2 regions of the Streptomyces sp. NPDC002926 genome follow, and region 2 is predicted to be linked to the other one. Evidence: riboswitches for the same ligand, from Rfam matches in the RefSeq annotation. Region 2 holds a riboswitch; the other holds the start of a gene.

Region 1 (7,079 bases), on a different contig from region 2:
CTGTCGCGCCACTCGCTGGACGCGCAGGGTGAGCCGGTGGAGTGGGTGCGCTCGGTGTACCGCGGCGACCGGTACAAGTTCGTGGCGAGGCTTCAGCGCCCCAAGGACTGAGTCCTGCACGTGGTGTGGCGCGGGTGACATTCCTGCTCTACGGTCCTCCCGTCATCGCAAGCGACGGGAGGACGAAGCGGTGCGCTCAGCAAACTCCCGAACCATCGTCATCCGGAGGCCCGTTGCGCCGATCGGCGCGGCCGGCCGGCAGGTACTGGCACTCTCGCGCGGCGATGAGGTGTCGGCCACCTGGATGGTGGCCGCCGCCCTCGGCTCGTACTCCATCGGCCACGGCACGACTGCTTCGCCGCGATCGCGGGCGGTGCGCCGGCCGGGGACCGCGACGCCGGACGAAGCGCCGTATGTGGTGTCGACGTTGACAGCCCCGGCCGGACTCCGGCCCACCGAGGAGGAGAAGGGGGAGGCGCGGGATGCTGCTGAACGGGCTGCGGCGGGCCGTCGGCGCGGTGCGCCGGTACGTACGCGAATTGATGGACGAGACGGCATACAACCGGTATGTCGCACACGCGCGGTCCCACGATCCGGCCGTATCCGTGCCGTCCCGGCGGGAATTCGAGCGGATGCGGACGGACCGCCAGGAGTCGGACCCGGGTTCAGGCTTCCCCTGTTGCTGAAACCGCTGGTGAAGGCGGCGGGGTTGAAAGTTGTTGCCGTACCGATATGCGAACAGGGGGTGACTCTGCGCGAGACCCTCGCCTAGATTGCCTGCGCATTACACAGGCCACAGGTGAGGGGACGGAGCCGCCGTATGTCAGCAGAGCCTGGCGCGCCAGAAGCGCCGGAATTGCCTGAAGTTCCTGAAGTTCCTGACGCGAAACCGCCGGTCATCACGCCGGTGCGCGTGATCATCGCCCTCTGCCTCTTCGCGCCGTTTGTGGCGATGCTCTGGGTCAGTTCGTATGCGAAGACCGAGCCTGCCTTCATCGGCATCCCGTTCTTCTACTGGTACCAGATGCTCTGGGTGCTCGTCTCGACCGCACTCACCATGATCGCTTACCAGCTGTGGCAGCGTGACCAGCGCGCCCGCAAGGGAGGTGCGTCGAAGTGAAGGACGGCGTGAACGGCGTCGCACTCGGCGTCTTCATCTTCTTCTTCCTGGCCGTCACGGTCATGGGCTTCCTGGCCGCGCGCTGGCGCAAGGCGGAGAGCGACAGCCTCGACGAATGGGGCCTGGGCGGCCGGTCGTTCGGCACCTGGGTCACCTGGTTCCTGCTCGGCGGTGACCTGTACACGGCGTACACGTTCGTCGCCGTGCCGGCGGCTATCTACGCGGCGGGCGCGGCGGGCTTCTTCGCCGTGCCGTACACGATCCTCGTATATCCGCTGATCTTCACCTTCCTGCCGCGGCTGTGGTCGGTGTCGCACAAGCACGGGTACGTCACCACCTCGGACTTCGTACGCGGGCGCTGGGGCTCGAAGGGTCTCTCGCTTGCGGTCGCCGTCACCGGCATCCTGGCGACGATGCCGTACATCGCGCTCCAACTGGTCGGCATCCAGGCGGTGCTCGATGTGATGGGCGTCGGCGGCGGCGAGACGACCAGCTGGTTCGTCAAGGACCTGCCGCTGCTGATCGCCTTCGGTGTGCTGGCGGCGTACACCTACTCGTCCGGCCTGCGGGCGCCGGCACTGATCGCGTTCGTCAAGGATGCGCTGATCTACATCGTCATCGCGGTGGCGATCATCTACATCCCGATCAAGCTCGGCGGCTTCGACGACATCTTCGCGAAGGCGGGCGACGCGTTCGCACAGGTCAACCCGGCGACGGAGAAGCCACGCGGCGCGCTGGTGCCGGGTGAGGCGGGCCAGTGGGGTTACGCGACGCTGGCGCTGGGCTCGGCGCTCGCGCTCTTCATGTATCCGCACTCGATCACGGCCACACTGTCCTCGCGCAGCCGTGATGTGATCCGCCGCAACACCACCATCCTGCCGCTGTATTCGCTGATGCTGGGTCTGCTGGCATTGCTCGGGTTCATGGCGATCGCGGCCGGAATCAAGGTGCAGAACGGTCAGCTGGCGATCCCTCAGCTGTTCGAGACGATGTTCCCGGACTGGTTCGCCGGTGTGGCGTTCGCGGCGATCGGCATCGGCGCGCTGGTGCCGGCGGCGATCATGTCGATCGCGGCGGCGAATCTGTTCACCCGGAACATCTACAAGGACTTCATCAAGCCGGACGCGACACCCGCGCAGGAGATGAAGGTCTCCAAGCTGGTCTCGCTGCTGGTGAAGGTGGGCGCGCTGGTCTTCGTCCTGACGATGGACAAGACAGTGGCGATCAACTTCCAGCTCCTCGGCGGCATCTGGATCCTCCAGACCTTCCCGGCGCTGGTCGGCGGCCTGTTCACGCGCTGGTTCCACCGCTGGGCGCTGCTGGCGGGCTGGGCGGTCGGCATGATCTACGGCACGTCGGCGGCGTACGGAGTCGCGAGCCCGGCACAGAAGCACTTCGGCGGCTCCTCGGCGGAGATCCCGGGCATCGGCGAGATCGGCTACATCGGCCTCACGGCGTTCATCCTGAACGTGGTGGTGACGGTGGTCATGACGTTCGTCCTGCGTGCGCTCAAGGCCCCGGAGGGCGTCGACGAGACCAGCCCGTCGGACTACACGGCGGACGCGGGCGACGCGGGCGTCCAGGTGGAACTGCCGCCGGCGACGGCGGGGGTGAGTCACTGACGGTGCGGCCGGCGTGAGGGCCGTCGCGTTTCCCGGGAGGGGACGCGACGGCCCTTTGCTGTGGGGCGGACGGGCTGAACCTTCCCGCCGCGCCCGGCGGATCAAGCGCCGCCGACGACGGGGGACGCGGGATCCGGGGCGGAGACACGGCCCATCCCCGGGATCGCCTTGCTCACTTACGCGTTGGAGCCGCAGTGCTCCACGACACAACATGTGGGGGGTGCCGCATCAAGCGGCCCCCACATGTATGCTCATGCTCGCTGTCGACGCAGGGGAATCCGGTGCGAATCCGGAACTGTCCCGCAACGGTGTGATGCGGTGCGCTTTGTCGTACCCCGCCAGTCCGAGGACCTGCCGACGGTGCATCCGGCTCGACCGAACCGGGTGCCGAGACGTCCGGGCCTCGCGGTTGGGCCGGTGGACGCCGTACGGTGTGCTGCCCTTCGACGGGTGCGCCCGTACCGGCCTCCCCTCCCCCGCCGGCCCAGAGCCGAGCGAGGGAGAGCACCACGTGACCATCGCGCCAGCCGATCCGGCTTCAGGCATCTCCGAGCAGGTGGCCGACGGCCCCGGGACCGCGCTGCTGCGGACCCTCACGGACCTCACCGCCGATCTGCCCGACACCGACCCCGGACGCGTCGCCGCCGCCGCGCTGCGCGGCCGGCACGCCGGGTCGGACGCGGCCGAGCTACGGAGCCTCGCCACCGACGCGGCCGCGGGGCTGATCTCCGAGGATCCTGCCTACTCGCGGCTCGCCGCCCGGCTGCTGACCCGTCATATCGCGGACGAGGCAGCCGGACAGGGCGCGGTTGCCTTCTCCGCTTCCGTCGCGGTCGGGCACCGCGAGGGCCTGATCGCGGACCGCACGGCACGGTTCGTGACGCTGCACGCAGCGCGGCTGGACTCCCTCGTCGACCAGGCCGCCGACGACCGCTTCGGCTACTTCGGTCTGCGCACCCTCTACAGCCGGTATCTGCTTCGGCACCCGATCACCCGTCAGGTCATCGAGACCCCCCAGCACTTCATGCTGCGCGTCGCCTGCGGTCTCGCCGAGGACGATTCGGTCCTTGCCCTGGACGAAGTCGCCGCGCTGTACGGCCTGATGAGCCGCCTCGACTACCTGCCTTCCTCGCCCACGCTCTTCAACTCCGGCACCCGCCACCCTCAGATGTCCTCCTGCTATCTGCTGGACTCGCCGCTGGACGAGCTCGACTCGATCTACGACCGCTACCACCAGGTGGCCCGTCTTTCGAAGCACGCGGGCGGCATCGGCCTCTCCTACTCCCGTATCCGCTCGCGCGGTTCGCTGATCCGGGGCACCAACGGCCACTCCAACGGCATCGTCCCGTTCCTCAAGACCCTCGACGCCTCGGTCGCCGCGGTGAACCAGGGCGGCAGGCGCAAGGGCGCCGCCGCCGTCTACCTGGAGACCTGGCACTCCGACATCGAGGAGTTCCTGGAGCTGCGCGACAACACCGGTGAGGACGCCCGGCGTACGCACAACCTGAATCTCGCGCACTGGATCCCGGACGAGTTCATGCGCCGCGTCGAGGCGGACGCCGACTGGTCGCTGTTCTCGCCCGCGGACGTGCCGGAGCTGGTCGACCTGTGGGGCGACGAGTTCGACGCGGCGTACCGCAGGGCCGAGGCCGCGGGTCTCGCGCAGAAGTCCATGCCGGCCCGTGACCTCTACGGCCGCATGATGCGGACGCTCGCCCAGACCGGCCAGGGCTGGATGACCTTCAAGGACGCCTCCAACCGCACCGCCAACCAGACGGCGGAGCCGGGCCACACGGTCCACTCCTCGAACCTCTGCACCGAGATCCTCGAGGTGACGGACGACGGTGAGACGGCCGTCTGCAACCTCGGCTCGGTCAACCTGGGGTCGTTCGTGGCCGACGGCGGCATCGACTGGGAGCGGCTCGACGCGACCGTCCGTACCGCCGTCACCTTCCTCGACCGCGTCGTCGACATCAACTTCTACCCGACCGAGCAGGCCGGCCGCTCCAACGCCAAGTGGCGTCCGGTGGGCCTCGGCGCGATGGGCCTCCAGGACGTCTTCTTCAAGCTCCGTCTGCCCTTCGACTCGGCCGAGGCGAAGGCGCTCTCCACGAAGATCGCCGAGCGGATCATGCTCGCGGCGTACGAGGCGTCCTGCGACCTCGCCGAGCGCAATGGCCCGCTGCCCGCCTGGTCCCGGACGCGCGCGGCCCGCGGCGTGCTGCACCCCGACCACTACGACGTCGAGCTGAACTGGCCGGAGCGCTGGGACGCGCTGCGCGCCCGGGTCGCCTCGACCGGCATGCGCAACTCCCTGCTGCTCGCCATCGCGCCGACCGCGACCATCGCCTCGATCGCCGGTGTCTACGAGTGCATCGAGCCGCAGGTCTCCAACCTCTTCAAGCGCGAGACACTGAGCGGTGAATTCCTCCAGGTCAACGGCTACCTGGTGGCGGAGCTGAAGAAGCTGGGTGTCTGGGACGCGCAGACCCGTGAGGCGCTGCGCGAGTCCAGCGGCTCGGTGCAGAACTTCAGCTGGATCCCGGCCGACGTCGGCGCGCTGTACCGCACCGCGTGGGAGATCCCGCAGCGCGGCCTGATCGACATGGCGGCGGCCCGTACGCCGTTCCTGGACCAGAGCCAGTCGCTGAACCTCTTCCTGGAGACGCCGACGATCGGGAAGCTCAGCTCGATGTACGCGTACGCCTGGAAGCGGGGGCTGAAGACGACGTACTACCTGCGCTCCCGCCCGGCGACGCGGATCGCCCGCGCGGCCGGCTCCGGCGCTGCGGCGGCCGCCACTCCCATCCCGATGCAGCAGGCGTCGGAGCCCGACGCGGACGCGGTCGCCTGCTCCCTCGAAAACCCCGAGTCCTGCGAGGCATGCCAGTAATGACCACCCCGAACACCGAGAAGAACCTGCTGGACCCGGGCTTCGAACTGACCCTGCGTCCGATGCGTTACCCGGACTTCTACGAGCGCTACCGCGACGCGATCAAGAACACCTGGACCGTGGAGGAGGTCGATCTCCACTCCGACGTGGCCGACCTCGCCAAGCTCTCCGCCGGTGAGCAGCACATGATCGGCCGGCTGGTCGCGTTCTTCGCGACGGGCGACTCGATCGTCTCCAACAACCTGGTGCTGACCCTCTACAAGCACATCAACTCCCCGGAGGCGCGGCTCTATCTGAGCCGTCAGCTCTTCGAGGAGGCGGTGCACGTCCAGTTCTATCTGACGCTGCTGGACACCTATCTGCCGGACCCGGCCGACCGCGCGGCCGCCTTCGACGCGGTCGAGGAGATCCCCTCCATCCGTGAGAAGGCCCAGTTCTGCTTCAAGTGGATGGACTCGGTCGAGAAGATCGACCGGCTGGAGTCGAAGGCCGACCGCCGTCGCTTCCTGCTGAACCTGATCTGCTTCGCGGCGTGCATCGAGGGCCTGTTCTTCTACGGCGCGTTCGCGTACGTCTACTGGTTCCGCTCCCGCGGTCTGCTGCACGGTCTGGCCACCGGCACCAACTGGGTGTTCCGGGACGAGACGATGCACATGAACTTCGCCTTCGAGGTCGTGGACACCGTCCGCAAGGAGGAGCCCGAGCTCTTCGACGATGCGCTCCAGCAGCGCGTCACCGACATGCTGAGGGAAGCCGTCGAGGCGGAGCTGCAGTTCGGCCGTGATCTGTGCGGCGAGGGTCTGCCCGGCATGAACACCGAGTCGATGCGCGAGTACCTCCAGTGCGTCGCCGACCAGCGGCTGACGCGGCTGGGCTTCGCTCCGGTGTACGGCTCGGAGAACCCGTTCTCCTTCATGGAGTTGCAGGGCGTTCAGGAGCTGACCAACTTCTTCGAGCGCCGTCCCTCCGCCTACCAGGTGGCCGTCGAGGGCTCGGTCGGCTTCGACGACGACTTCTAGGCCTTCATGACCAGGCCGTCAGGACCAGGCCTACAGGACCATGTGAATACGGGGGACGGGGGCTGAACGGCCGGGCGGATGCCTTCTGCGCATCCGCCCGGCCGTTTCAGATGTTCTGCCGCGCGCAGCACTCGGGCCCGAGCTGCTGACGCGGCACACGGACCGCTATCCCGCATTGCACGGGGCCTTCACCGCGACCGTCGTCGGCGCCGGGCGCGACGAGGGGCCGGAGTTCGCACGGACCGTCGCCCTCGACGGGACCGGCGCGCTGGTCGAGGAGCGGCGCACCGCGCGACGCGGCTCGGTCTTGAGCGGCTCGGTCTTGAGCAGCTCGGCCTCGCGCAGTTCGGACTTACGCAGCTCGGCCTCACGCAACTGACGGTCGATGGCCCGCTCCCTGGCGTGCCCGACAAAGGAGGGAAGCG
Region 2 (7,079 bases):
CAGATCCGTATCGGCGGTGGACAGCAGCAGCACGGTGCTCTCGGTGCTCATGGCGCTCCAGGTGCGATGAAGGGAAGTCCTGAGGGTGCGCCCGACTCGATCAGCCGCAGCAGCGCATCCGTATCCGCGTGTTCTTCGATGAGGTCGCCGAGGCGGTCCAGCTGCTCCTCGCGCAGCGCCCCGAAGGTGGTGTCGGGCGCGGGCACGAACCGCCGGCCCGCGGCCCGGGCGACGTCGCGCAGGTACGCCCGGCGGAAGCCGTCGCTCTCCAGCGATCCGTGCCAGTGCGTACCCCGGACGGCACCGACCCGGCAGCCGTCCAGGCTCCGTCCGTCACCATCGGAGATGAAGGTGTCGCCGCCGAGCACATCGGCGACGCCGTGATGGATCTCGTAGCCCTCCACGCGCTCACCCAGCGCCTCGCCGACCGGCCGGGCGAGGGTCTTCTCGCGCGCGAACCGCACCCGTACGGGCAGCAGTCCGAGCCCCTGGACACGGCCCGCCCGGGACTCGACCTCGTCCTCGATGTGCTCGCCGAGCAGTTGGAAACCGCCGCAGATACCGAGCACAGGCCGCCCCTCGGCAGCCCTGCGCGCCAGCGCGTCGGCCAGCCCGCGCTCCTTCAGCCACGCCAGGGCCTTGACCGTGCCACGGGTTCCCGGCAGGACCACCAGGTCGGCGTCGACGAGCTCCTCGGGCCGGTCCACGAACCGCACCACGACACCCGGCTCGGCGGCCAGCGCGTCCACGTCCGTGAAGTTGGACATCAGGGGCACGGCACAGACCGCGACCCGCAGCACGTCCTCGCCCACGGGTGGCGCGACCACCGACTCCCGTACCGCGCCGCGCAGCGAGACCCGCAGCCCGTCCTCCTCGTCGATGCCGAGCCCGTGCGCGAACGGCAGAATCCCGTACGTGTGCCGACCGGTCAGCCCGCGCAGCATCTCGATACCGGGCTCGAGCAGCGACACATCGCCGCGGAACTTGTTGACGATGTACCCGGCGACGAGCGCCTGATCCTCGGCGCTGAGCAGCGCGGTGGTCCCGAAGAACGAGGCGAATACCCCACCGCGGTCGATGTCTCCGACCACCAGCACCGGGAGCCGTGCCGCTCGCGCGATGCCCATGTTCACGATGTCCGTACGCCGCAGATTGATCTCGGCCGGGCTGCCCGCCCCCTCGCAGATCACGGCTTCATACGTGCCCCGCAGCTCCTCCAGGCACTCCACGACGGTCCCGAGCAGCGCCTCCTGCCGGCCTCCGCGCAGTGTCCTTGCCGGCGACCCCGCGGCTGACTGCGGCTCCGCCGCGGGCCCGGACCCCCCGAAGAACCCCCGCGCACTGAGTTCGCCCACCGGCTTGCCCATCAGCACGACCTGACTGGACCGGTCGCTGCCGGGCTTGAGCAGCACCGGGTTCATCAGCGCGCTCGGCTCCACGCGTGCGGCCTGCGCCTGCATGGCCTGCGCCCGGCCGATCTCCGCGCCCTCGCGCGTCACGAACGAATTGAGCGACATGTTCTGCCCCTTGAAGGGCGCGACCTTCACTCCCCGCCGTACCAGCCACCGGCAGATCCCGGCCGTGACGACGCTCTTGCCCGCGTCGGACGTCGTCCCCGCGATCAGCAGCCCGCCGCCTCTGTGCCCGCTCATCCCCGCCCCTCTCCCGCGCGCCGCGCGCGCAGTGCGTGACCCGCGAGGCGGCCCGCCGCGCAGGTCGCCAGTGTCAGCCAGCCGACGCGGCGCGAGAGCCGTACGGCGCGTTCGATGTCGCCGAACTCCACCGGGCGCCCGCCGGAGTTGAGTACGGGACGGTGCTCGACCCGGCCGCCGTACGAGAGGGTTCCGCCCAGCCGTACGCCGAGCGCACCCGCGAACGCGGCCTCCACCGGGCCCGCGTTCGGGCTCGGGTGCTTCTTCGCATCGGCCCGCCAGGCCCGTACGGCCCCGCGAGCGTTCCCGCCCGCGAGTACCGCGAGTGCGGCTGTGAGCCGGGCCCCGGGCCAGCCGGCCACATCGTCGAGCCGCGCCGAGGCCCAGCCGAACCGCCGGTACCTGGACGACTTGTGCCCGACCATCGCGTCCAGCGTGTTGACGGCACGGAACCCCACCAGACCGGGCACGCCGGCGAGAGCGCCCCAGACCAGTGCGCCCACCACGGCGTCGGAGGTGTTCTCGGCGACGGACTCGACGACGGCGCGCGCGATCTGCCGCTCGTCCAGCGCCTGCGGGTCGCGCCCGCACAGATGCGGCAGGCGCTCCCGCGCCACATCCACGTCTCCGGCGGCGAGCGCGCCGCCGATGGCCCGTGCCTCCCGGCCCAGCGAGGTCCCTCCGACGACGGCCCACGTGGCCGCGGCGATCAGCGCGACGGATGCGCGGCCGCGGCCCCGTGCACCGCGCGCGAGAAGCGCTGCGGCACCCGCGGCGCCACCGGCGCACACGACGGTGTGCAGCGCGCCCCAGCCGCGGTGGTCACGCCACAGGACATGCTCGACAGCGCCCGCGGCCCGCCCGAACGCGGCGACCGGATGGCCTCGGCGGGGGTCGCCGAGCAGCAGGTCGCCGGCCAGGCCGGCGGTGGCGCCGTACACGAATTCACGGTCGGCACGCATGGGTTCAGGCCGACGCTTCGCCTCGATGGACCCTTGTACTCACAGCAGGAACTGAACCGCAGCCGGGCATGGCGATATGTCCTCACTCAGGGTGTCCGCGCCCTGGTTCGACGTGATCGGCGGTGAGAGTTCCTGGCTTCCGGGGATTGCTCCCCGGTGACAGTGGCGGGACCGCGCCGGATTCGCACCGGCTTCCTCTTCTGCCGCCGTAGATGGCCCCGGCAGTCCACCACGCTGCGAGAACGACCGTCAACTTGCCTTTGACCTGCGGTGCAAGAGTGTGTTGGGGCACACATGGGGGCCGGATCCTCCTACGTGTCGAAAACGGGCCGTACCGCCGTTTCGCCCGCGACGGAAAAGCCGGGCCGGGTCACCCGAAGGGGTGCCCGGCCCGGCCTGTGAAGCGGTTGTCGAAAGCCCGGTGGAACTGTGCCGTCAGGTGACGATCAGATAGATCCCGTACGCCACGGCCGCCGCGCACAGCGCGAAACAGGCGTACGCGCCGGTGCGTGCCAGGGCGGCGGAACCGCCCTGCGCGGTCGCCGACTCCTGCTTGGTCAGGCCCACGACGCCGAGGGTGAACACGCCCACCAGGGCGACGGTGGCGACGAGGCTCACGCCGAAGACGGAACCGAGAGCTGCCCAGTCGATACTCATGCTGATCTGTCCTTACACCGTGGCCGGCTGGGTCGGCTCGGAGTCGGCGGAGGCCGGAGCCGGGATGGTGGTCTTGAAGTCCTGCGCGGGCGTGCCGGCCGGCGGCGGGGTGACGGCCGCGATGGCGGTGGTCACGACACCCGCGGGCTCGGCGTCCGGCGCGGTGACGTTGGTGTGGTCGACCACCTGCCGACGGGAGATGAACCAGATCGCGGCGCAGGCGCCGATCAGGAAGGCCGCGACGACCGCGACACCCCAGTCGCCCTGCTTGGTCACGAACTCCGAGCCCGCGGCGACCAGGCCCGCGGCCGGCAGCGTCAGGCCCCAGGCGACGAACATCCGGGTGGCGGTGGACCAGCGGACCACGCCGCCCTTGCGGCCCAGGCCCGCACCCATCACGGCGCCGGAGCAGGAGTGCGTGGTCGACAGCGAGAAGCCGAGGTTGGAGGAGGCGAGGATGACGCTGGCCGCGCTGGTCTGGGCGGCGAAGCCCTGCTGCGGCTGGAGGTCGGTGAGGCCCGTGCCCATGGTGCGGATGATGCGCCAGCCGCCGAGGTAGGTGCCCGTCGCGATCGCGAGACCGGCGGAAAGGATGACCCACATCGGGGGGTTGGAGCCGGGGGAGAGGACACCGCCGGCGACGAGCGCCAGCGTGATGACACCCATGGTCTTCTGGGCGTCGTTGGTGCCGTGGGCCAGCGAGACCAGGCCCGCGGACGCGATCTGGCCGGAGCGGTACCCCTTCGAGGTGGCCTTCGCGTCGGCGTTCTTGCCGATCTTGTACGTCAGCCGGGAGGCGAGGAACGCCGCGAGGCCGGCGACCAGCGGTGCGGCGATCGCCGGAATCAGCACCTTGGTGACGACCGTGCCGCCGTTGACGCCGCTGACGCCGACCGAGGCGATGGTGGCGCCGACCAGACCGCCCATGAGGGCGTGCGAGGAACTGGACGGCAGGCCGATCAGCCAGGTCATCAAGTTCCAGAGGATGGCGCCGACGAGCGCCGCGAAGATGACTTCGGGTGTGATGCCTGACTCGGTGACGATGCCGCTGGAGATCGTCTTGGCGACCTCCACGGACAGGAACGCGCCGACGAGGTTGAGCGCGGCGGACATGGCCACCGCCGTCTTGGGTTTCAGAGCGCCGGTCGAGATGGTCGTCGCCATCGCGTTGGCGGTGTCGTGGAAACCGTTCGTGAAATCGAACACGAGAGCTGTCACGATCACAATCGCGAGCAGCAAGGTGATGTGTTCCATTTACCCAGGCAATCGTTTGACGTCAGTGGCTCGGCGAACGTAGTTAATCTGGATGAACGGAAGATGAACTGGGACGGGCTTTGCGGTGTCCGCAAGTGAGGAACCGTCACTCCGCTTGTCGATCGCCGCGACAACGGTACGGGCGGTGCCACGAAAGGCGCCTTTTATGGCGAATTGCGTGATATCCGTCACTGCGGCCTCTGTGGCGGCGCGGCCCCGCCTGACAGGATCACCGCATGACCGATCAGGTGCGGCAGGACGCGATCGAGCGGGCGTGGGAAGACCTCGTGGCCACGGCCCGCAGAACGGCGGCGGAAGGCCTTGTCGTAGGCACCTCGGGCAATGTCTCGGTACGGGTCGGCGGGCTCGTCCTGGTCACCCCGAGCGGAGTGCCCTACGACCGGCTCACTCCCGAGGACGCCGTCGCCGTCGATCTCGACGGGAACCAGGTCCTCGGTGATCTCGCCCCCACCAGCGAGCTGCCGCTGCACCTCGAGGTCTACCGGAACACCGGTGCCGTCGCCGTCGTGCACACCCACGCCGTACACGCCACCGCCGTCTCCACCCTCGTCCCCGAGCTGCCGCTCATCCACTACATGGCGGCCGCCCTCGGCGGCCCGGTCCGGGTCGCCGCCTACGCCCTGTACGGAACGGAGGAGCTGGCCGAGAACATGCTGAGCGCCCTGCGGGACCGCACCGGCTGTCTCCTCCAGAACCACGGCACGGTCACCTACGGCGACTCCCTCGACCAGGCCTACGACCGCACCGCTCAACTGGAGTGGATGTGCCGGCTCTGGCTCACCGCCGCAGCGGTGCCCGGCTACTCGCCCACCCTGCTCTCCGGGGCCCAGCTGCGTGAGGTGGCGGACAAACTCCAGAGCTACGGCCAGCCCCGCTGACGCCCGGGACGCGCCCCGCCGCCCGGGGCCGCCCGGGTCGCCTCCACCCCGGAGACCTCCGCCGCCACTGGCGGCCCCCGTCCACTGGCCGCGCGGCGCGCGGGTGCCGACACTGGAACGGTGCGCCCGGCAACAGCGACGGCAGTGGCCGTCACCACTCTGATCGGTGTCGGCGCGGCCGCGATAGCGGCCGGCCGCTACGCAAGCGACCTCGCGCTCAAGACGCCGCCCGGCCGGCCCCTGCCCGGTGACCCCCGGCTCACCGTGCACGCCACGACCCCGGATCGGGTGACCCTGACCCGCAGCCTCGCCTCGCTGCGCCCCGGTACGTACGGTCTCGAGGGCCCGGCCGTCCACGCGGTCGTCGGCGCCGTCCTCGGCGATGTGCCGCACGCCGCCGACACCGTCGTACGCCGCCTGGAACGCGTCAGCCACGGCAGTCTGGAACCGGGCACCCGGGTGCGGCTCACCCCGCAGGTGTACAGCGGCGACCCGGACAGCGCACTCGGCCTCAAGTACAGCGATGTCGACATCCCGGGCGAACTGGGCGGGCTGCCCGCCTGGTTCGTGCCCGGCGCCCGCGACACCTGGGTGATCACTGCGCACGGCCTGGGCGCCACCCGGGAACACCCCATGAACATCATGGAGTTCCTGCATGTCCACCGGTTCCCGGTGCTCGACATCGGCTACCGCGGAGACGTCGGCGCCCCGAGGTCCCCGGACGGGCTCGGTCACCTCGGCGACTCGGAGTGGCGCGACCTGGACGCCGCCATCCGCTACGCCGTGCGCTACGGCGCCCAGCACGTCGTCCTCTACGGCTGGTCCACCGGCGCCTCGATGGCCCTGCACGCCGCGGCCAACTCCGCGCTGCGCGACCGGATCAGCGGACTCGTACTGGACTCACCGGTCCTCGATTGGGAAGCCACGCTGCGCAATCTGGCCGCCGCCCGTGGCACCCCAGGGCCGCTGCTGACGCTCGCCGTCAGGGCGGCGCAGGGCAGAACAGGACTGCACGGCGACCGGCTGCTCGAAGCCGCGGACCCCGACACGATGCGCGTACCGACGCTGATTTACCACGGCCCGGACGACGACCTCGCGCCGTGGTACCCGTCCCGCGAACTCGCTGCCCGCCGCCCGCAACTGATCAGCCTGCAGACGGTCCCGCACGCCCCGCACGCCGCGATGTGGAACGCGGACCCGGTTCGCTACGAAGAGGCCCTTCGCCGGTTCCTCACCCCCTTGATGTAGCACCTCGTGAGTCGACGGGTCATCCATGCCGGACGGCCGCCCCGTCCGGCCGACCAGGTTCCGTTTGGGCTTTCGGGCTGTCAGCGGGAAGACTGCCCCCCGTGACGTCCCGAAAGCCTGATGAGCAATTGGCGCGCAACTCCAGACTCCGTCTTGTCCGCTCGCGATCGCTGGCCACCGCACGGCGGGCCGTGACTGCCCGGCGCACCCGGACCGCCCCGCGGCCTCCCGAGGGCACACCGGCCCCCGCCGAGCTCGCCCGCCAGGCGCGGGCGGTCCTCGCCGATGCCGTACGGATCGCCCGCTGGGCCGCCGTCGAACGGGACCCCAGCACCGCGCCGCTCGCCGACCGCGCCCAGGACCGGGCGGCGGCCGACCTGGAGTTGACCCCGCTCCAGGTACGCGCG

What was found. A riboswitch is a leader RNA that binds a small molecule or an ion and turns the genes downstream of it on or off. The one in region 2 is predicted to bind cobalamin.
Region 1: it holds a riboswitch for cobalamin, as region 2 does, so the genes downstream of both, ACWDZ6_RS10050 (ribonucleoside-diphosphate reductase subunit alpha) here and ACWDZ6_RS19005 (cobalamin biosynthesis protein) in region 2, are expected to answer to the same signal.

What each region holds. Positions count from the first base shown of each region.
Region 1 is NZ_JBSFUK010000004.1:205,474-212,552, forward strand. It holds gene ACWDZ6_RS10030 (GntR family transcriptional regulator) at 1-111, shown strand, start outside; gene ACWDZ6_RS10035 (YbdD/YjiX family protein) at 483-686, shown strand; gene ACWDZ6_RS10040 (DUF3311 domain-containing protein) at 821-1,120, shown strand; gene mctP (monocarboxylate uptake permease MctP) at 1,117-2,742, shown strand; cobalamin riboswitch at 2,990-3,115, shown strand; gene ACWDZ6_RS10050 (ribonucleoside-diphosphate reductase subunit alpha) at 3,254-5,635, shown strand; gene ACWDZ6_RS10055 (ribonucleotide-diphosphate reductase subunit beta) at 5,635-6,654, shown strand; gene ACWDZ6_RS10060 (hypothetical protein) at 6,820-7,079, opposite strand, start outside.
Region 2 is NZ_JBSFUK010000011.1:20,928-28,006, reverse strand. It holds gene cobN (cobaltochelatase subunit CobN) at 1-51, opposite strand, end outside; gene ACWDZ6_RS19010 (cobyric acid synthase) at 48-1,652, opposite strand; gene ACWDZ6_RS19005 (cobalamin biosynthesis protein) at 1,649-2,614, opposite strand; cobalamin riboswitch at 2,722-2,860, opposite strand; gene ACWDZ6_RS19000 (hypothetical protein) at 3,050-3,271, opposite strand; gene ACWDZ6_RS18995 (inorganic phosphate transporter) at 3,284-4,525, opposite strand; gene ACWDZ6_RS18990 (class II aldolase/adducin family protein) at 4,762-5,424, shown strand; gene ACWDZ6_RS18985 (alpha/beta hydrolase) at 5,545-6,672, shown strand; gene ACWDZ6_RS18980 (hypothetical protein) at 6,774-7,079, shown strand, end outside.